One region of the Bradyrhizobium sp. 41S5 genome, then DNA from elsewhere that is predicted to be linked to it. Evidence: riboswitches for the same ligand, from Rfam matches in the RefSeq annotation. Region 1 holds a riboswitch; each other region holds the start of a gene.

Evidence for each region. Region 1 has a riboswitch for cobalamin ahead of HAP47_RS03795 (TonB-dependent receptor). Riboswitches for the same ligand answer to the same signal wherever they lie in the genome.
Region 2: linked by a shared signal. The riboswitch ahead of HAP47_RS35170 (5-methyltetrahydropteroyltriglutamate--homocysteine S-methyltransferase) and the one ahead of HAP47_RS03795 (TonB-dependent receptor) in region 1 are both predicted to bind cobalamin.
Region 3: linked by a shared signal. The riboswitch ahead of HAP47_RS35655 (ribonucleoside-diphosphate reductase subunit alpha) and the one ahead of HAP47_RS03795 (TonB-dependent receptor) in region 1 are both predicted to bind cobalamin.
Region 4: linked by a shared signal. The riboswitch ahead of HAP47_RS05610 (TonB-dependent receptor) and the one ahead of HAP47_RS03795 (TonB-dependent receptor) in region 1 are both predicted to bind cobalamin.

Annotation. Positions count from the first base shown of each region.
Region 1 is NZ_CP083721.1:795,282-800,692, reverse strand. It holds gene HAP47_RS03810 (ABC transporter substrate-binding protein) at 1-69, opposite strand, end outside; gene HAP47_RS03805 (ABC transporter ATP-binding protein) at 114-887, opposite strand; gene HAP47_RS03800 (FecCD family ABC transporter permease) at 884-1,927, opposite strand; cobalamin riboswitch at 2,040-2,237, shown strand; gene HAP47_RS03795 (TonB-dependent receptor) at 2,365-4,623, shown strand; gene HAP47_RS03790 (hypothetical protein) at 4,736-4,909, shown strand; gene HAP47_RS03785 (hypothetical protein) at 5,091-5,411, opposite strand, start outside.
Region 2 is NZ_CP083721.1:7,314,404-7,319,814, reverse strand. It holds gene tnpA (IS66-like element accessory protein TnpA) at 1-124, opposite strand, end outside; gene HAP47_RS35175 (IS110 family transposase) at 515-1,624, opposite strand; gene HAP47_RS41795 (hypothetical protein) at 1,701-1,865, opposite strand; partial or broken gene HAP47_RS35170 (5-methyltetrahydropteroyltriglutamate--homocysteine S-methyltransferase) at 1,929-2,608, opposite strand; cobalamin riboswitch at 2,710-2,906, opposite strand; partial or broken gene HAP47_RS41965 (helix-turn-helix domain-containing protein) at 3,806-3,997, shown strand; partial or broken gene HAP47_RS35160 (reverse transcriptase domain-containing protein) at 4,002-4,169, shown strand; gene HAP47_RS35155 (group II intron maturase-specific domain-containing protein) at 4,314-4,616, shown strand; partial or broken gene HAP47_RS35150 (IS630 family transposase) at 4,696-5,190, shown strand; gene HAP47_RS35145 (IS30 family transposase) at 5,213-5,411, shown strand, end outside.
Region 3 is NZ_CP083721.1:7,423,336-7,428,746, forward strand. It holds gene HAP47_RS35650 (ribonucleotide-diphosphate reductase subunit beta) at 1-298, opposite strand, end outside; gene HAP47_RS35655 (ribonucleoside-diphosphate reductase subunit alpha) at 289-2,082, opposite strand; cobalamin riboswitch at 2,337-2,550, opposite strand; gene HAP47_RS35660 (hypothetical protein) at 3,223-3,420, shown strand; partial or broken gene HAP47_RS35665 (IS3 family transposase) at 3,516-4,638, shown strand; gene HAP47_RS35670 (DUF1521 domain-containing protein) at 5,363-5,411, opposite strand, start outside.
Region 4 is NZ_CP083721.1:1,181,865-1,187,275, forward strand. It holds gene HAP47_RS05595 (hypothetical protein) at 1-64, shown strand, start outside; gene HAP47_RS05600 (amidohydrolase family protein) at 217-1,707, shown strand; gene HAP47_RS05605 (CobW family GTP-binding protein) at 1,709-2,638, shown strand; cobalamin riboswitch at 2,868-3,063, shown strand; gene HAP47_RS05610 (TonB-dependent receptor) at 3,170-5,410, shown strand.

The DNA of each region.
Region 1 (5,411 bases):
GAGCTGGTCGCCGCAGACATTCATCGAGACGATGCGCGGTCCGGCGGCGGACGCGGCTGTACACGACATCAGCCATGCCGCTGCGGCCACCGCTGCGAGACACCGCACCCTCGTCACACGTCCGCCCACGGCACGATAACGGCCTCGCGCTGGAATTCGGCGCGGTACGCGCTGACCCGGAACACGCGGGCCAGAACATTCTCGGACAACGCCTCAGCAGGCGCGCCTTGCGCCGCCAGCCGTCCCTCCGACAGCACCAGCACATGGTCGGCGAACCGCGCGGCGAGCCCGAGATCGTGGGTCACCACGATGACGAGCACGCCAGTGTCGGCGACGTTGCGAAGCTTCTGCATCACATCGATCTGGTGGCGCGGATCGAGCGAGGCGGTCGGCTCGTCGGCGAGGATCACCGACGCCTCCACCGCCAGCACCCGGGCCAGAGCGACGCGGCTGCGTTCGCCACCGGACAGCTCGGCGACGCGGCGGTCGCTGAATTCAACGACGTCGACCGCCTGCATCGCCCGCAGCACCGCCTCGATATCCCTCGGCGACAACCGCGCCGGATCGGTCGCGCCATGCGGATAGCGGCCGAGCGCGACGATATCGCGCGCCGGCAGCGGCCAGTGCACCATGTGCCCCTGCGGCAAATAGGCGAAACGCTTCGCCCGCTCGCGCAGCGCAAGCGACGCCAGCGCGTCGCCGGCGATCCGGATCTCGCCGACGGATGGAATCAATCCGGCGAGCGCGCGCAGCAGCGTGGTCTTGCCGGCACCGTTGGGGCCTACCAGCGCCACCAGATGGCCCGCTTCCAGCGACAGCGAGACATCGTGCAACACCTTGCGGCTGCCGAGCGACACATTGAGAGCGATTGCAGAGAGCAGCGTCATGCCACGCCTCCGCCGAGCGTGCGGCGTTCGCGCATGATCAGATAGAGGAAGAACGGCACACCGATGATCGAGGTCAGCACGCCGACCTTGATATCCGACGTCGAGGGGATGATGCGTACCGCGATATCGGCGGCGAGCAGCAACGCCGACCCGGTGAGGGCGCTCGGCACCAGCAGCCGCGCCGGATCGTGACCGATCAGAGGGCGCATCAGGTGCGGTACGACGAGACCAATGAAGCCGATCGTACCCGTGACCGCGACCGCGCCGCCAACGCCGAGCGCAACACCCGCGATCACGAGCAACCTTAGCCGCCCGACATCGACGCCGAGGCTCTGCGCGGCCTCCTCGCCGAGCGTCAGCGCGCGGAACGCGCTCGCCTGGCTCAGCAGGATGGCCGCGCCCGCGATGATGAAGGGCAGTGCCAGCGCCACGTGCTGGAAGCTGCGGTCCTCCAGCGAGCCGAGCAGCCAGAACGCGATCTCCAGCACCACGAACGGATTGCTGGAGAGGTTCATCACGAGCGCCGTCGCGGCTCCGGCAAAGCTCGAGATCGCAAGTCCCGCGAGGATCAGGATCAACAGCCCGGCATTGCGGCCGGCAATCGCCAGCAGCGCGAACACCGAGCCGAACGCGGCGATGATCGCCACCACCGGCAGCGCGTAGGAGCGCACATCGGCGAGGCCCAGCGCGATCACCAGCACCGCGCCGAATGCCGCCGATTGCGGCGCACCGAACAGCGATGGCGAGGCCAGCGGATTGCGCAGCAGGCCCTGCAGCGCTGCGCCCGATAGTCCGAGAATACCGCCGATCGCGAACGCCAGAATGGTGCGCGGCAGCCGGATCTCGCGCACGATCACCTGCGCCACGTCGCTGCCGCCGCCGAACAGCGCCTCGATCACCGCAAGCGGCGACAGCCGCACCGGCCCAATGCCGAGCGAAAGCACGAGCAGCAGCACCACGAGCGCGAGCAGCGCCGCGGTGGCGCCCCACCGGCGCCGCGCCGCGACCTCGGCCGCCAAGGCAAAATCCTGCACGCTCATTGGATCCATGCTCTTACAGCGATCGCCGTGGCAGACAAGCGACACTCGACAAAAACCGTGGCCAGCTGGCTGCCGCCCGACCTCCGCCGGATTGACTTTGCCGCCCGGCCGAACCCTAGATGAACATGACGGTTCTTTCATGAGATGAAAAGGGAATGCGGTGCGGGGAAGCTTCCCCAACGCCGCGGCTGCCCCCGCAACTGTATGCGGTGAATCCTTCGTCACAGGCCACTGGGAATCTCGGTCCTGGGAAGGCGACGAAGGGTAACGACCCGCGAGCCAGGAGACCTGCCGTCAGCCGTGGTCACACGCGAAGATGCCGGTCGGGGAGTACAGGCATGAGCTTCACTTGAGGCTGCAAGCAGCTGAGCCTGCGAGCACGATGGTGAGACTGGTTCGCGGTGACGTGCCACTGACGTTACCGAGGTCTCGCTTAGATGTTCTCCAACTCTTCCTCCCGGCGCAGCCGCGTGCTTCTGCTCGCGTCGACGATGATCGTGCCGACCATCATCATCTCGACCGCACGGGCGCAGCAGGCGCCCGTTCCCGAGCAACTTCCGGCGATCGAAATCACCAAGCCGGGCGACCAGAATGTCACGCGCGCCAGGCCGGCCGCTGACGGAGCGCCGGCCCCGCGCCGCCCGGCGCCGGGCACAGGACAGGGCAGCGGGAGCGGATCGGGCTCGACAGGGACCGGACCGGCCACCGGAACGGGCGGCACAGGCGGCGGCGGCCGCCAGTTCGCGGGCATTGTCGGCTCCTCCTCGACCGTGATCACCGCCGACGACATCGCGCATTCGCCGGTGCAGTCGCTGCCGGAGATTCTCGCGCAGGTGCCGGGCGTGCAGTTGCAATCGCTTTATGGCGGACCGAACGGCGCCAAGACCGCGGTCGACCTGCGCGGCTTCGGCGCATTCGCCTCCGACAACACCCTGTTCCTGCTCAACGGCCGCCGCCTCAACGACGTCGACAAGGCCGGCTTCGATCTCACCACGATCCCGCTCGATTCGATCGAACGCATCGAGATCACGCGCGGCAACAGCGGCGCGGTGCTCTACGGCGACAACGCGGTGGGCGGCGTGGTCAACATCATCACCAAGACCGGCGCCGGCGGTCCGCCGGCCACGATCCGCGCCGAAGGCGGTTTCGGCTCGTTCAACACCCGCATGGCGGCGGTCTCCGCGGCGCTCAATTCCGGCCCGTGGTCGACCTCGTTCTACGGCAACGGCATCAAGTCCGACGGCTACCGCGTCAACAACGCGCTCGACCAGCGCAACGCCGTCGGCAACGTCAACTACACGACATCGGATCTCACCGCCTTCCTCACCGTCACTGGCAGCGACCAGAAGCTCGGCCTGCCCGGCGGACGGCTGGTCGATCCGTCGATCGGCGTCAACGAGTTGCTCACCGATCGCAGAGGCGCAGCGACGCCGTTCGACTATGCCAATCAGCAAACCGCCAGCGTCACCACCGGCTTCACCAAGACGCTGATGAACGGCGTCGACCTCATCGTCGACGGCGGCTGGCGCCAGCGCGAGACGCAAAGCGGCTTCTTCGGCACCGTGCCGACCATCAGTTTCGCCTCGACCTACAATGACGCCGCGCTACAGACCTGGTCGATCACGCCGCGGCTCAGCGTCAAGAACGTGATGCTGGGGATGCCGTCCACGATCCTGACCGGCATCGACTATTACGATTCGACGTTCCGCGAGGCACGCGGCGCCTATCGGGGCGTCGACCCCTACCACGTCTACAATATCGAGCAGCAGACCGTGGCCGGGTACTGGCAGCACACGATCGGCCTGCTGCCGACCACCGACTTCTCCTACGGTGCGCGCGTCCAGAACACCAGCATCTCGGCACGCGACCGCTACGATCCGAATGCACCGTTCGCCTTTGACACGCAGGCGGCGCCGCTCGACAGCAACGAGACCCAATACGCGCTGCATGTCGGCGCCGAGCATCGCTTCACCGACACCTTCTCGGTATTCGGCCGCGCCGCGCGCGCATTCCGCACGCCCGACGTCGACGAGCGCGTCGCATCGGGTCCGTCATTCGACCCGCTGACCTTCGCCCCGATCCCGCAGAACTTCCAGCTCAAGACCCAGACCTCGCAGGACGTCGAGGGCGGCTTCCGCGTGAAGACCAACCTCTTTCAGGTCCAGAGCAGCATCTATTTGATGGATCTCGAGAACGAGATCCATTTCAACCCGGTGCTGTTCTACAATGTCAACCTCGATCCCACCCGCCGCTACGGCTCAGAGACCAGCGCCTCGCTCAAGGTCAGCGACAGCGTCACCCTGCGCGGCGGCATGGCGATCACCCGCGCGGTCTTCCGCGAAGGCATGTGGGCCGGCAACGACGTGCCGCTGGTCTCGCGCTACACCGGCAATCTCGGCGTGACCTGGAATATCTGGCAGAACTATCTGGTGTTCGATGCCACGGTGCGGGCCTGGAGCTCGCGCATCATGGACAACGACCAGGCCAACACCCAGAACCGGATTCCCGGCAACGCCACCGCCGATCTCAAGCTCAGCGGGCAGGTTGACCGCTTCTTCTGGTCGCTCAGCGTGAACAATCTGTTCAACGCGCTCTACTATGACTACGCCATCGCGAGTTCGTTCACGGCCGGCCGCTTCTCGGCCTATCCGCTGCCCGGCCGCACCTACATGGTCAAGGCCGGCGCGACGTTTTAGGGCATGATGGGCGCGGCGGGTGTGACCCGGCCGCGCCATCTCCTCACGTTACAAGCCGCGGGGGACTGGGGTAGAATACCGGCAGCTGATTTGACCCGCGCAGGGGAAACGCATGGCCAAGGCCGGAAAGAAGAGCAAGCGCAGCGGCGAGATCGACAACAAGTCCGACGACAAGTCGAAAAATCCTCCACCGCCCGCGGCGCCACAGGACGACGACTATTACGAGGATGGCGACATCGCCACGCCGAAGCTCGATCGCTACGGCAATGATGACGAGCCGTTGTGAGGGACGAGCGCAATATAAGTCGCCGTCGTCCCGGCGAAAGCCGGGACCCATAACCACAGGATTGAATTGTTGAAACGCGCCGTGGCCCCAGCGCGTCGTAGCAATCACCGCTGGTGGTTATGGGTCCCGGGTCGCGCTTCGCTTGCCCGGGACGACGTGGGGATGGAGATGCGTCCGGTGGTTATGGGTCCCGGCTTTCGCCGGGACGACGTGTCGAGAGATCGCGCAGAAAATCCCCTCCCTCGATCTTCTCGATACTCGTGCGATCGAGCAGATGCGCACCAAAGCCGCGCGCCAGCGATGAGGCGATCGATGGCGATGCAAGCAGCAGCACTGTCGTCATCACGAGCGGCACGGCACTGAGCCAATCGAGCCGCACCGGCGTCAACTCCTCGCTGCTTCCCCGATAAAGACCTTCGCCCGCGGCGATGCGGCCGCATTCCCTGATCAGGTCGCGCCGGGTGCCGTCGCGCGAGGCGCTGCCGAGCAGCGCCTGCATGGC
Region 2 (5,411 bases), 1.9 Mb from region 1:
GCCGTCGGGCTACCGAACAGACCGAGTCGCCGCTCGCCACGATCTCCGCAACGATCCGCGCCTTGTCCCCATCGCTCCACTTCCGCCGACGGCCGGCTCCGGTGAAGACTTCAAGCCGCCGCACCGGCTCCGTGATAGCACTATGCTCTGTGTCCATTCTAAGCCTAACGGTCCAAACCGAACCGCAGACTCGCAGATCACCCCGTCATCCGGAAGGTGGCCGCTGAACAGCGCTCTGATGTCCGCTGTCAAGGATTAGAACGCAGAGCACCGCCCCGATCGTCGTCGATCGGCTATTCATAGAGATGGTCGTGCATAGGTGGAGGCGGAACCGAAGGACGTCGGTGATCAAGCTCTGATGCGCGGGTTGGCTACCGCATTCCCGATTGTGCGTCCGAGGTCTGCTCCTATCTTACTGCGGGCGTCGGCGCTCTTGCCGGCCACAAAGCGTCTGACGGGCATTCCCTCTGCCGTGGTCCCGCCTCCGCCCATGCACGATGATAAGGGCGCTCGATCAGGCTGTCTGCACTTGCCTGGCAACCGCCCACATGAACCCCACCAGTTCACGGGCGATAGCGGTGCAGACCACCGTCGTTCGTTTGCCGCGCGCCGCCAGCTTCCGGTACCGGGCCGTCAAGCGGCTCTGCGCCTTCCAAGCAATCTCTCGCACTGCTGGCGACGTCTGTTCGAGCCGGTATAGTTTTGTCTTGCCGATCTTCGGCGGGTGTCGATATGTCCAGGCGCTTTCGACCAACATGTGGCGAACACGGCCGTTGCCGGCCTTGGTGATGCCGCCACGTCTGACAGCCTCTCCCGTCGATCGCTCGCTTGGCACCAGACCGAGGTAACCCATAAGTTGACGTGGGCCCTCAAAACGGCTCACGTCACCGACCTCGGTTGCGAATGTCACTGCGACGACCAGATCGACGCCGCGCAATGTTTGAAGCGCCCGCACGAGCGGCTCCAGAGACCAGGTCGAGACGAACTCTTCGATCGTGCGCTCGAGCCGGTCGACCCGGTCCCTGGCGACGCGAACTGCTTCGACCATTTCTTGTAGCGCGATCTGATGTGCGGGGTGGTCGAACTGTTGTTCCTGGAGCCAACGCAAATAGCGCATCGTCCAGCCCTTTTTGCGGGGATAGGTGCGGCCATGCTTGAGCATGAAGGCGCTCACCTGCTGCCGGTGGATGCGCAGCGTCTCAACCGCTGCCGATCGAGCGCGAACGAGGTCGCGCATCGCTTCGTGACCTTCATCGGGAACCCATACCGCCGTCAGCTCGCCGGCGCGTAGCAGCCGCGCGAGAGAAACGGCGTCCCGGCGGTTCGTCTTCACACGATCACCCGGCTTCCTTGGGATCAGCGACGGCGCCACCACCGTGCATTGGTGGCCGAGCGACCGGATCAGGCGATAAAGACCATAGCCAGTCGGGCCGGCTTCGTAACAGAAGTGGACGCGGTCAAACCGGTTGGCGATCCGCCCTAAGACGCGGCGCATGTTGGTGGCCGAAGCATCAACCTCGCCGAAGAACCGAACCTCCCCCTCCCGGCCTGCATCCGCAATCGCGACGGCATTTCTCAGCTTGGCCACATCGATTCCGACGAATGCTTCCCTATAATCTGCCACGGCTCGTCCTCCTGTGATGAGGATCGGCTCGGTTCGCCCGAGCAACCCTCGGACGCGCAGTGTAGGGCGAGCCACCTCATCGGTAGAGGCGGACATACGGTCTTACGGTCAACATCGCCTTCATCGGCCTTTTGGTTAGCGACTGCGCATAGCGCCACCAGTCCACCGTGATCGGCTTCGGCCGCGAGACATCTCCAAACAGGATCGGCGGCCGGACACAGCGCGAGCCATAGGATTGCACCCAACCGTTTTTGGTAAATGCGAAGCCGGAGAGTTGCTCGCCGAAGCATCAAGATCATGGTTGCAGGCAAGGTTCGTCGAATTGACCCCAATTTGCCCCGCGTTTGGCCAATTCCTTCAAAAGCTCAATATAGACCGGTATCAGGTCATCTAGCAGTGACAGTGGCTGGAACGCAGGATCGGCACTCTTGCCAAGCTTCAAGAATGTAACCGGCCCGATCAGGACAGGGCGCGTCTGAAAGCCAAGGGCCTTGGCTTCCTCGTACTCCTCGATTGGTTTGCGAGAGGATAGTCTGAAAGTCTGCCCCGGGTGAAATTCCGGGACCATGTAATGGTAGTTGGTGTCGAACCATTTGGTATCTCCTGCGCGGGTGCGCCATATCCACGCGACGGGTGACCGCAACTCCCATCCTGACCGTCGCATTGTGCCCCGCGTGCCATGGCGAAGTATGTCTTGAGCGAAATGGATCCGGCATTCGGCTCGTAGACTGCTGGGATGGCACCAACCATGACACTGGTGTCGAGCACCTGGTCGTACAGTGAGAAATCGTTCGATGGGATCACGGTGACACCGAGAGACCTCTGGCGAGCCCAATTTGCGGCACGTAGGCCAGCTGCATCCTCGAGCAACTGCTGTTCGGCGATTTTTCCGGCCCAGTAACTTTCGAGCGCAACCTTGAGCTCTCGCCTTGGACCGATGGGTGGCGTTCCGAGTGTGGCAACCGGAAGAGAGAGAAGAGACATAGCGTTAACCCCATATTGGTGGCAAAGGCCATGGCGGACGCAGGCAGAAGAAGCCGCGCGAGCGACCGTTGCTTGGCGCACCACCGGGACACCCGCCGGTGGACGAAGATAGTGGCGGGGCAGGTCTCCTGGCTCGCGGCTCAGCGCTGCTGTCCGGTCTTCCCGAAACCGTCAGGCTTCAGTGCCTTCGTTGGACAGCTCGCTACTCACAGTTGCGGGGACAGCGCCGGAATTGACACCGGCTTCCCTCTTAGCTCCGGCCTAATGAGACCGGAGAACCTCGACACCTTCAATTATCGGCAAAAGGGATATTCCGTCAACCTCGCGTCATGTTGCGATCTGCTAATGTGCCTAGCGGCATGCCCGCCGTTCATACTCGATGCAGAAGTCGCTCTACAATCACGGACATCGGATGACATCCCGAATGTCCCTCCGCGTGGGCAGCGACAAATCCGAATACGCCGCCTTTGCACCGAGGACCACTTGGTCGAACAGACGGCTTTCATGCAAGCTGGCCCCGGTTCATCAAGCACGGCGCGCTGCGCTGCCTTCTCCAAGCAATCAACGATCCACCGAATAAGATAGCATACGCGGCGCGAGGTGGTTCTGTGATGCCAGCCATTTCTGGTAGGCGTCACTCGGACACTTTTTGGCGATACTGCCCAGGCAAGCATATCAACCAAACCAAGGAGACCGGCTCGCAATGAAAATGGCTGTTTGGAGTGCCCTCGGTGTCTTTGCTGTTGCCGTCTCGGCGGTCGGCCTGTTCGGGTTGATGGTAAGACCGCTCTTGAGTAACACCGCTCGACAGTTTCTCTCGAAACTATTGATCGGCTCAAGCCGAGGCTAGCACGGCTCGGCGCCTCTACCTGCTTGCGGAGGACAGGACTTGCGTCGAGGCCGCATCTTCCGGTCGATTGAAGAGCACGATATGCGTCGGCCGACACGAGCGATCGCGCATGCCAGCGAGTGAATGCTACCATCTTGCCCGCCTGCTTAAAGCGTGCACTTCGGCGGCGTCTGTTCCAAACGCCCGGCGCTGATGGGCGGTTTCGTATCGTTGTGGGCCCTTGAGTGCCAAGCACATCTGCCTGGCGCTGCAACTAGAGCATTTCATTGCTTAACTGAATCGGAGGGGATTCCGGTTTTTGGCGGTTTATGATTCAAGATGCTGACTGGATTGGAGGCCAGCATCGCATGACCCGACCTCTTTCCCTGGATCTTCGCGAGCGTGTGGTGGCGTCGGTTTTAGCGGGCGAGAGCTGCCGATCTGTGGCGGAACGGTTTGGTGTTGCGCTCTCGTCGGTTGTGAAGTGGTCACAGCGGCAGCGGGCGACCGGCTCGGTTGCGCTTGGCAACATCGGCGGTCACCGCAAGCCCGTGCTTGATCTGGATGGCGGGGACACATCCCGACCTCCCTTGGTGTCGGTATGCCGACGACGGACTGGTGCACTGCCGGACCGAGCAAGAAGCAGAGGCCATTAGGGCGGAGCTTCAAGCGAGGTTGGAGGTGTGCGGACTTCAGATGCACCCGACAAAGACGCAGATCGTCTATTGCATGGACAACAGGCGTCGGCGAACGTATCAGAGGGTCAAGTTTGACTTTCTCGGATATCAGTTCAGGCCGCGGCAGGTGGCAACGTCACAGCGGAAGGAATTCTTTTGTGGATACACCCCGGCGGTCAGTCCGACAGCTTTGAAGACCATGCGAGCAACGATCCGAAGCTTGCACATTCCCCGGCAAACGCCGGGGACGCTGGCTGAGATTGCCCAACAGATCAATCCGCTCCTCCGGGGGTGGATAGGTTATTATGGTCGGTTCAGCCGTTCAGCGCTGTTCTCTCTGGTCGACTACGTCAATCAGAAGCTGAAGGCGTGGACCATGCGAAAGTACAAGCGCTTCCGGCTCCACAAAACCGGTGCTTCGCTGTTCTTGCGAAAGCTGGCTCGGAATAACGCGGAGCTGTTCGTACACTGGCAGTTCTTCGGAACGACCACGTTCACCTGACGGGAGCGGTGTGAACCGAGAGGTTCACGCACCGTTCTGCGAGAGGCCGGGGGTGAAAATCCCCCGGCCTACTCACCCTTGGATCAAGACCAACATGGCCCCTTTGCGGGGCTGGGGCCCCATGGGCGCACGCCTGCGCGGCTTCGCCCCGCACGGTCACTGGCGATACCCTCACATTCCTCGGCGCGCTCCGCCATGACCAACTCACGGCACCCTGCGTCTTCGGCGGCCCGGTCAACGGCGAATGCTTCTGCGCTTATGTGAAGCACCTTCTCCTGCCAACCCTGCGCGAAGGCGACATCGTCATTCTCGACAACCTCGGAAGCCACAAGTCGAAAGCTGTCAGGCAGATGATCCAGGCTGCTGGCGCCAGGCTCTGGTACCTGCCGCCATACTCGCCCGACCTCAACCCGATCGAACAGGCCTTCTCCAAGATCAAACACTGGATGCGGCAGGCTCAGAGGCGCACCGTCGAAGACACTTGGCGCCAAATCGGTCACCTCGTTCAGGACATCCAGCCTCGCGAATGCCAAACTACTTCGCAAACGCCGGTTATGCTTCAGTCAAAATGTGAAACGCTCTAGGGTGTTGTGGCGATGGGACAATGTTATGGCCAGCTCAGCCTTGAAGAGCGCGTTGAGATTTACCGCCTGCCTGCAGGCGGTAAATCTCAAAACGATATTGCGTCTGCGCTTGACCGCGCGACGTCGACGATAAGTCGGGAGCTGGAGCGCAACTCGCGGCCTACCAAGGTCTGGAGGGGCGGTTACGAACCTGTCCGGGCTCAACAATTGG
Region 3 (5,411 bases), 1.8 Mb from region 1:
GGATGTATCGCTTGAGATAATTGTCACCGACCTCGATGTCGGACTGAGTAAAGAAGCGAAAGATCTGGGTGAGCAGCGCGCGCTCGCTGGCGGTGACGCGGTCCGACGCCCAGTCCTTGAGGTCGTTGCCGAGCGGCACCTCCTCGGCCATCCAATGCGTCTGCTGCTGACGCTTCCAGAACTCGTAGGCCCAAGCGTAGCGATCAACGTCATAGCTGCCCATCGAGTCAAGGAGACCAACGCGTCCCTTGCCGATCAGCGTGCGCGGATCGACAGACGAGAGATCGATCATTGACATGCGAGGCACTCCTCATAATCGGTGCGCTGCGCAGGCGGCTGCCGCGGCGCGGCCTCGTCATCGTCGACGATCTTGCCGGCGAACGCCGCGCGCGAGATCGATTTTGAACGGCAGTAATAAAGGCTCTTCACCCCACGCTTCCACGCCGTCCAGTGCAGCATGTGGAGATCCCACTTATCGACCTCGGCCGGCAGATAGAGGTTGATTGACTGACTCTGGCAGATGAATGCGGCCCGGTCGCCTGCAAGCTCGACGATCCAGCGCTGGTCGACCTCGAAGGCGGTGCGAAACACCGCTTTCTCGTGTTCCGACAGAATGTCGAGATGGGCGACCGAACCCTCCTGCGCAATGATCGACTGCCAGGTCACCGGGGTGTCGGCGCCCTTGGCGATCAGTACCCTGGTCAGATGAGGATTACGTACCGAGATGGCACCAGACAACGTCTTGTGGGTGTAGATGTTGGCCGGGATCGGCTCGATGCATGCGCTGGTGCCGCCGCAGATGATGCTGATCGAAGCAGTCGGCGCGATCGCGATCTTCTGGCTGAAGCGCTCCATCACGCCACGTTCCAGGGCGTCCGGGCACGGGCCACGCTCGCGAGCAAGGGCGACGGATGCCGCGTCGGCATCACCCCGGATCTTCCGAAACATCTTTAGATTGAATGATTTCGCCAAGCCACTCTCCATTGGAATGCCATTCGCCTGGAGGAACGAGTGGAAGCCCATGACGCCAAGTCCGACGGAGCGCTCGCGCAGGGCGGCGTAGCGGGCCCGCTTCATACCCTCCGGCGCCGTCGTGATGAAGTGGGTGAGCACGTTGTCGAGGAAGCGCATGACGTCCTCGATGAAGCCGGGTTCCTCATTCCATTGGTCCCAAGTCTCGAGGTTGAGCGATGACAGACAGCACACCGCGGTGCGCTCCTCGCCGCGATGGTCGATGCCGGTCGGGAGCGTAATCTCGCTGCACAGGTTGGAGGTCGAGACCTTGAGACCGAGCTCGCGCTGGTGCTTGGGAAGCGCGCGATTCACAGTGTCGATGAACAAGAGATAAGGCTCGCCTGTCTGCAACCGGTTCTCAAGAATGCGTTGCCATAGCTGTCGCGCGTCGATCTCGCGGACGACCTCGTTCGTCTTCGGGCTGCGCAGAGCGAACGCGGTGCCGGCGCCCACGGCACGCATGAACTCGTCGGTGAGGTTGATGCCGTGATGCAGGTTGAGGCTCTTGCGGTTGAAGTCGCCGGACGCCTTGCGGATCTCGAGAAACTCCTCGATCTCGGGATGCTGGATATCGAGATAGACCGCCGCCGAGCCGCGCCGCAACGAGCCCTGGCTGATCGCCAGCGTCAGGCCGTCCATGACGTGGATGAACGGGATGACGCCTGAGCTGACGCCGCCCTTCACCTTCTCTCCGATCGAGCGAACATTGCCCCAGTACGTGCCGATACCGCCCCCGTTGGAGGCAAGCCACACGTTTTCGTCCCAGGTGCCAACGATGCCTTCGAGCGAGTCGGACACCGAGTTAAGGAAGCACGAGATTGGCAGGCCGCGCGTGGTGCCGCCATTGGACAGCACCGGCGTGGCTGGCATGAACCACAGCCGAGACATCGCGTCATAGAGACGTTGGGCGTGCGCAACATCGTCCGCGAAGGCACAGGACACCCGCGCGAACATGTCCTGGACGCTTTCGCCGACGAGCAGATAACGATCGGTCAGCGTTAGCTTGCCGAACGCGGTCAGCAGGCCGTCGCGCGATCGATCGAGCGTGAGATCGGACGGCTTTGGCAATGGCGCGAGAGGCCGCGGCAGCGGAGGCGATGACGGCGGCGGCACAACACACCGCTGAGGCGCGGCAGACTTTGGCCGCGCCGGCCACGGCCGCACACTCGGCCACTCAATTAGATGACCATGCTGATTGAAATCGTAAGACGACGACATCGGCAACCCCGCGATGTTAGGGGGGGAAGCCACGCGCACGACTTGCGAGGAGACGGGTCAAACGTCCCAGGCTGCAAGCGACGCACGGGGCACCCCGCCCGAGGACGTTCTATTCTGTCGCGGCAGGTCTCCTGGCTCGCGGGTCGCTGCGGCTGTCGGCCTTCCCGGTGCTGTCGCGGCCAGTGACCATTATGACAACCGCTCGCCGCTTACAGTTGCGGGGGCAGCCCCGGAATAGCCGTTACCGGCGCACCGGGTTCTCTCTTAGCTTCCACCCTACTAGATGCAGAATGGAAGACCGTGGCAGATCTACATACAGACGCCGCGCGTCGAGATTCGTCAAGGCTTGTGGCAGGGGAGTCGAGACGCAGGACGCCACGTCCGCTCCGGGTCTGGGCCCGCAACGCTGTGTTCGAGCAAATGCCCCCCTGCTTCGGCCCATTCCGTGAAAAGAGTGGCAGCATTTTGATTTCGATGCTCCGTCGCGATGACGGGTGCCTATGCGAGTCCGCGTTGGATAGGAATCCGTTCGGCGAAGGTTCCGGGCGATGCTGGCGAGGGATAATCTCATGACGCGCAACGTTTGGCTTGCAATTCAAAGCGGTCGAGAATGCGATGCGCCAGCAAGGTGTTGCTCTTCTTGTGGAACTGGCGTGAGGTGCGTCCCTGCCATGATCGTGCGATCTCGGTGGCTTGCCGCGCGCGCCAGATCGAGCGCGATAGCTCCACAAATGCTTATGGTACCACTGAGCCTTCAACGCGCAACAGTCGCCGTCGCGCTTGCTGACGTGGCCAAGTGTTTTGGCGCCATGATTTACCAGAGCTCCGATCGCAGTAATGACCGTGCCGGCATACGGTTGTCCTCACTTGCGTGGTCATGGATGAAGCCGCCAAGGAGGCTCGATCTTAGTCAGCTTTTCGCAAGCTGTCCCTGCTAGCATGAAGCGGATAGGTCATCTCGCGGCGACGCCGCTATCCGGGTGTTACGACATGAACGCAGCCGATATTAATGCAACAGCGCCGCAGGTTGGCGCCCCCTCCGACACCGCCGAGAGCGGCGGCGATGACACGCGTGCAGCGCTACTGCGCCGAGCATTCGAAAAGGCTCTCGTTTCCGTCGCCACGCAAGTCATAAGCGATTCCCAGTCGGATATGGATGAGGCCATGAGCGAGCTTGATGATGGGTGAGCCGATGCTCGGCGCCACATAGAGATACAGCCCGCTGAGCTGCTGCCGGTTTGATGGACACCGAGATTAGGTGTTTCATGAAGCCGGAGGTGGCGATGAAAAGACGGAAGTTCAGCCGCGAGTTCAAGGTCGAGGCGGTCAAGCTGGTGCGGGACCGTGGGGTGTCGGTGGCGCAAGCCGGCCGTGACCTGGATGTTCATGAGAATGTTCTCCGCAAATGGGTGAAGGAGTTGGGCTCCGACCCGGCGCAAGCCTTTCCCGGCTACGGGCAGATGAAGCCGGAGCAGCAGGAGATCGAGCGGCTGCGCCGTGAGGTCGCCAAGCTGAAGGCCGAGTGGGATATCCTAAAAAAGGCCGCAGCCTACTTCGCGAAGGAAGCGACATGAAGTTCGCCTTCGTCGCGAAGCACCGGACGATCTGGCCGGTGGCATGGCTATGCGATGCGCTGGGAGTGTCGCGGTCGGGCTTCCATGCCTGGCTGAATCGCTCTCCCAGCACCAGATCCCGCAGCGACGAGGAGCTCGGCGGCAAGGTCAAGGCCAGCTTCGCCGCCAGCGACCGCACCTATGACGCACGCCGGGTGTGGCGTGACCTGCTCGCCGACGGGGCGGATTGGGGCCTGCACCGGATTGAGCGGCTGATGCGCCTGCAAGGCTTGCGGGCGCGGCCGCGACGTCGGCGCTTGCCGAAGGACAGCGGCGATCGACAGCTCGAGACCGTACCGGCGAACCTCCTTGACCGGCAGTTCGCCGCCGAGCGGCCGAACCAGAAGTGGATCGCCGACTTCACCTATCTCTGGACGGCCGAAGGCTGGCTCTATGTCGCAGCGGTGATCGACCTGTTCTCACGCCGCGTGGTGGGCTGGTCGATGAGTGCCGCCATGACGGCACAGCTCGTGACGGACGCATTGTTGATGGCCGTCTGGCGGCGCGGCAAGCCGGATGCACTGTTGCATCACTCCGACCAGGGCAGCCAGTACACCAGCGAGCAGTTCCAGCGCCTGATGGCCGACCACGGCATCGTTTGCAGCATGAGCTGGAGAGCTTCTTCTCCTCGCTCAAGACCGAGCGTACGGCCAACAAGATTTATCGAACCAGAGATGAGGCACGCGCCGATGTGTTCGACTACATCGAACGATTTTACAACACGACCCGCAGGCACTCGACCATCGGCGATCTCAGCCCGCTTAAGTTCGAGCGCAAGGTGGGATTAGCTTAACCGGGTGTCCATCAAACCGGCAGCAGATCACGCGTAGTGATCGAATCGAAGACGTACCAAGTGAAACTTGGCACGTGCCACCAGTTAGATGCGCATTCAATGATCTCAGATCCGAGCTGCGAGCGGGTCCCGCGAATCCGAATGCACCGGGATCTTTTTGGCGGCGGGCTGCTGCGATTTCCTTTTAACGTCCCTAGCAGCTTACTTTGACGGGAATGGCGATGCTCAAAGCCCATAGCGCCTCCGGCTTCCTGAGAAGCTGATGGATGTTCGGGGGGCGCAAGGGTTCACGCCCGGCTTCGGAGGCTAAAGACAGGCAGAGCTCAACGCGAGGCAGGGCTTGTGCTTTTGAGCCGACGGTAGATCGCGCCGTCGAGGCAGCCCTCAATCCAATTTGCGATCTTGACGGGATTTTCACTGCGACGCTTGCGTCGGCATGACTTTGACATGCAGACAAACCTGAGAGCACCGTTCCTGTGCAGCGCCTCCATCGCCGACAACGGGCGGGAACGCGCCACAGCAATTCTGGCCGCGTAGCCGGGCCTGGAGGCCCTCCGCCCGTTTGTCGGGGCGAAGGCTGCGATTGCCGAGACAATCTGACTGTTACCGTCGATCCTGAATCGATAGATCGCCAAGCTGCCCTTCTCGCGGCCGTTTGGCGAAAATGAAAGGCGGGCGCTAGCGCCCGCTTCCACGAGTTTCCGACACGCCCCGGGATCGGGCCTCATGCCGGCTGTGCATGGCGATGGAAAATGCGCTGGAACATGCTCTCG
Region 4 (5,411 bases), 390 kb from region 1:
CCGCATGAAACCCGGCAACGATCTCTGGCGGGGGCTGCCGTCACGGCGTGCAACCGGAACGTAACAAGGGGCTCTCTGCAATCGCCGTCACGGCGCGGCGGATATTCCGCCACAGCATGTCGCCACAGCCCTGGCCGGGTTGCTGCGATGAGCGCGATGCGCTTCTCTGTGCTCGAAAGAGATCGGTCGGTGTCGGACAATGCGGGGAGTGGCGAGATGGGTGGTTTGGTGATCAGCGGCGGCCGGGTGGTGGATCCGGCCAGCGGGATGGATGCGATCGGCGACGTCGCCGTCGTCGACGGCAAGATCGCCGCGGTCGGCACCGGCCTCGGCGGCGCCGAGCGGCAGATCGACGCCACCGGCCTTGTGGTGGCGCCCGGCTTCATCGACCTGCACGCGCATGGCCAGACCATTCCGGCAGATCGCATGCAGGCATTCGACGGGGTGACGACATCGCTCGATCTCGAGGCCGGCGTGTTGCCGGTGGCATCCTGGTACGAGCGCCAGGCCGAGAAGGGGCGGGTGCTGAACTACGGCGCCGCCGCCAACTGGGCGTTCGCGCGGATCGGCGCGATGACCGGCTCGAATTCGGAAAGCTCGCTGGAATCATTCGGTGCAGCGATGCGCGATCGCCGCTGGATCGAGAACGTGGCGACCGAGGACGAGGTCGGCGGCATCCTCGCGCGCCTTGCCACCGGACTGAATGAGGGCGGCATCGGCATCGGTATTCTCAACGCCTATGCGCCGGGCGCCGGCGTGCAGGAACTGACCGCGGTGTGCCAGCTCGCCGCTGATCATGCGGTGCCGACCTTTACCCACGTCGCTTACATGTCCCGCATCGATCCCGAGAGCGCGGCCGAGGCCTATATCCGCCTGATCGGCTATGCCGGCGCAACCGGCGCGCACATGCACATCTGCCATTTCAACTCGTCGAGCAAGACGGACATCGAGCGCTGTGTTGCGCTGATCGCCAAGGCGCAGGCGCAGGGCCTGCCGATCACGGTAGAGGCCTATCCCTACGGCACCGGCTCGACCGTGCTGGCGGCGACCTTCTTCAGCGATCCCAAATTCGAGGAGCGCAACGGCCTCGGCTATGATTCGGTGCAGCGCGTGACCGACGGTCACCGCTTCGGCAGCCGCGAGGAACTGCTGGCGGCGCAGGCCGCGGAACCCTCGACGCTGGTGCTGTGGCATGTGCTCGATATCGAGAACAACGCGCATCATCGCGATCTGCTCGACATGGCGGTGCTGTATCCGGGCGGTGCGATCGCGTCCGACGCGATGCCGTGGACGCTATCGGACGGCCGCCCCTACACCGGCGACGCCTGGCCGCTGCCCGACGATGCCACCTCGCATCCGCGTTCGGCCGGCTGCTTCACCCGCTTCATCCGCGAATGGGTGCGCGAGCGCCGGAAGGTGTCGCTGCTCGAGGGCATCCGCAAATGCGCGCTGATCCCGGCCGAGATTCTGTCGGCGAGCACGCCGGCGATGCACGCCAAGGGCAGGTTGCAGGTCGGCGCCGACGCTGACGTCGTGGTGTTCGACTTCGAGACGCTCAGCGACCGCGCGACCTTCTCCGCGATGAACCGCCCGGCGGAAGGTGTGCGGCATCTCGTGGTCAGCGGCCAGCCGCTGATCAATGATGGCGTCCTCGACGTCGCGGCACGGCCCGGCCGGCCGGTGCGCCGGCCCGTCGCTGGGGGTTGACGTGCCGGTCCCGATCCTGCTGGTCGCGGGTTTTCTCGGGGCGGGCAAGACCACGGTCGTCAACCATCTGCTGGCGCATGCGCAAGGCCGCCGCATCGCCGCCGTGGTCAACGATTTCGGCGCGATCAATATCGACGCGGAACTGATCGCGGGCGCCAGCGACGGCGTGGTCAGCCTGAGCAATGGCTGCATCTGCTGCACGCTGGAGGGCGATCTGCTGCGCACCCTCGCAACCTTGCTGCGGCGTGATCCGCGTCCCGAACTCATCGTGATTGAGACCAGCGGGATTGCCGATCCCGCCGACATCGTGCGCAACCTGATGGATCCGGTGATCTGGAAGGAGGCGCCGCTCGAGACCGTGCTGTGCGTGGTCGACGCGACGCAGCCTTCGGCGATGCTGAACGATGTGCTGCTGCGTTCGCAACTACGGGCAGCGGATGTGGTGGCGCTGAGCAAGGTCGACTTGGCCGATGCAGCCGCGTGCGCCGCGATCCGCGACGCGGTACGGGCAGCGCGTCCGGCGGCCGTGGTCGTTGATGCCTTGCATGGCGAGGTGCCTGCAGCGCTGCTGTTTCCCGCGGACCTCGATCAGTTGCCGGCGCCGCGCGAGGCCGCGCCGCGACGGCCGGTATCGGACCGGTTCGAGACGCTGAGCTGGACCTCGGAGCGGCCGGTGCGGTTGCCGCGCTTGCAGCAGGCGATCGGCAGACTGGCGCCGAAGCTGGCGCGGGCGAAGGGATTGTTCGAGACGGTCGAGCAGCCCGGACGGCTGACGGTGTTTCAACTCGCCGGCGGACGCGCGACACTGGCTGCCGGCGGCGTGCCGGCACCCGGTGTGCCACGCACGCGAATCGTGTTCATCGCCGAGATGGGCGCTCTGTCGCGGGCCGAGATCGATGAGGTGATGCAGGGATGTGTCGGAGCAGGGTGATGCGAATTAGGTATTCCGTCATCCTGAGGAGCCGCGAAGCGGCGTCTCGAAGGATCGACGGCCACCAGCGTGGCCGTGCATCCTTCGAGGCTCGCTCCGCTCGCACCTCAGGATGACGGAATAGAGAATCCTCGCGTCGGCCGGCGCTGTCGCCGCGTCATCGCAGCAGCATCATCCCGCAACGCATGAGTGCGACAATCGCATCGAATTGACAGCCCATCCCGCACCACCTATCGTTTCTGTCGACGGTTCCCTTCGGGGATCAAAAGGGAATGCGGTGCGAGGGTAACCCCAATGCCGCAGCTGTCCCCGCAACTGTAAACGGCGAGCCTTTCGTCAATTTGCCACTGGGCCACTCCGCCCGGGAAGGCGTCGACAGGCGATGACCCGTGAGCCAGGAGACCTGCCGTCAGTCGTGGTCACACGCGAGCATATCGGGCGGGGGCGTCCTGGTGGGATCGGAGCACTGCCTTTGGGGCAATGCGCCAGTCCGCGTTCGCGGTGACGTGCCACGTTACCGCGAGTCCTTTCATGTCTCCGTCCTCTCCCGCTGCGCGCCGTTGGCGCCTCGGTCTCGTTTGCTCCCTGTCATCGCTGCTGCTGCCGGCTGAAGGTTCGGCACAAACATCTCCACCCACGACGCTCGATCCGATCGAGGTCGCACCCTCGACATCCACAAAGCCCAACCCCGCGGCGCGAAGCCGCAACTCGGCGACGTCGTCGCGGCCGCGCGCTGCGGCGTCAGGTGCATCGGGATCGGCATCGCCGACGCTCAACGCCACCACGCAGGGAGGTGCAGGCAGTCGTCTCAACCTGACGCCGCTGCAGACGCCGGCCAGCGTCGAGATCATCACGGCGCAAACCATCGCCGAACGCGGCCAGCACAATGTGCTCGATGCCGTCACCCAGAACGCGGCCGGGTTCATCGCAACGCCGGCGCCCGGCAATGGCGGCCTGTCGTTCAGCACCCGCGGCTTTGCCGGCAGCAACTCGGTGATGACGCTGTACGACGGCACGCGCTTCTATATCGGCTCCGGCACCCTGACATTCCCCTACGACACCTGGTCGACGCAACGCATCGAGGTGCTGCGCGGCCCGGCCTCGGTGCTGTACGGCGAAGGCGCGATCGGCGGCGTCGTCAACGTCGTTCCGAAGAAGCCGCAGGGCACGCCCTATAATGAGGCCGAGGTCTCGCTCGACAGCAACATGACGCGGCGGCTGTCGGTCGACAGCACTGGTCCGATCAATCCCAATGTGTCCTACCGCATCAACGCCACCGGCAACATGTCGGACGGCTGGGTCGATCGCGACAAGACCTCGAATGCAGTGGTCTCCGCCGCCGTGCGCGTGCAGGCATCGGACAATCTCGCCTTTACGCTCTCTGAAGCTTACGGCGACCGCAGCCCGTCGCGCTATTTCGGCACGCCGCTGATCAACGGCACGATCCAGGACGCGCTGCGCTTCAAGAACTACAACGCATTGGACGGCGCGATCCGCTATCAGGACGGCTGGACCCAGTTCAAGACCGAGTGGGACGTCGCCGACGGCATCAAGATCAACAACACGCTGTATTATCTGACCAGCGAGCGGCACTGGCGCGATATCGAAAACTACACCTGGAACCCGAAGACCCAGCTGATCGACCGCTCCAGCTACATCGAGATCTTCCACGACCAGAAGCAGCTCGGCAACCGGATGGATACGACCTTCAGCGGTCACGTCCTCGGGCTCGCGAACCAGTTCGTCGCCGGGTTCGACGTCAACCGGATCGACTTCACCCACACCAACAATTCGCCCTATGGCGGCGCGTCGTCGGTCAATCCTTACGTGTTCGATCCCGGATCGTTCTTCGCGACGACCACGGCGACGACGCCTGGCTTCAACGCGATCGTCAATCAATACGCGCTGTTCGCCGAAGATCGCCTGTCGCTGACCGATCAATTGTCGCTCGTCACCGGCGTCCGGTACGATCGTCCCGAGGTCGATCGCACGGACTACAAGACGCCGGCGAACAATTTTGAGACCACGCTGTCGGGCACCAGCAGGCGAACCGGGTTGGTGTACGAGCCGATCAAGAACCTCGCGTTCTACGGCCAGTATGCGGTCGGCGTCGATCCGGTCAGCAACTTGATCTCGCTGTCGACCTCACAGAAAACCTTCCAACTCGCGACCGGCAAGCAGACCGAAATCGGCGTCAAGCAGTCGTTCTGGGGCGGCCGCGGCGAGTGGACGCTGGCGGGGTACGAGATCGTCAAGACCGGCCTGACCATTCCCGATCCCAGCAATCCAACTGCCGGCCTGGCACTGCAGATCGGCCAACAATCATCCCGCGGGGTCGAAGGATCGATCGGGCTCGCGCTGAACGACGGCTGGCGCGTCGACGCCAATCTTGCGCTGCTGCGTGCCCGATACGACAACAACAGCCAGGTGGTCGGCGGCAAGGTCGTCAGCTACAACGGCAATGTCCCGGTCAACGTTCCGCAGCAGGTCTCGAACGTCTGGCTGACCTGGGACTTCGCGCCGAACTGGTCGGTCTATGGCGGCGTCCAGATCGTCGGCGCGATGTACTCCGATCTCGCCAACACCCAGCTGCGGCCGGGCTACAATGTGGTCAATGGCGGTATCAGGTGGAAGCCGGATGATCGCACCACGGTCGCGTTCCGCGTCTACAATCTATTCGACAAGGTCTACGCGGTGACCTCGAACGGGACGGGGCAGTGGCTGCTCGGTATGCCGCGCACCGCCGAATTGTCCGTCAACGTGAAGTTCTGAC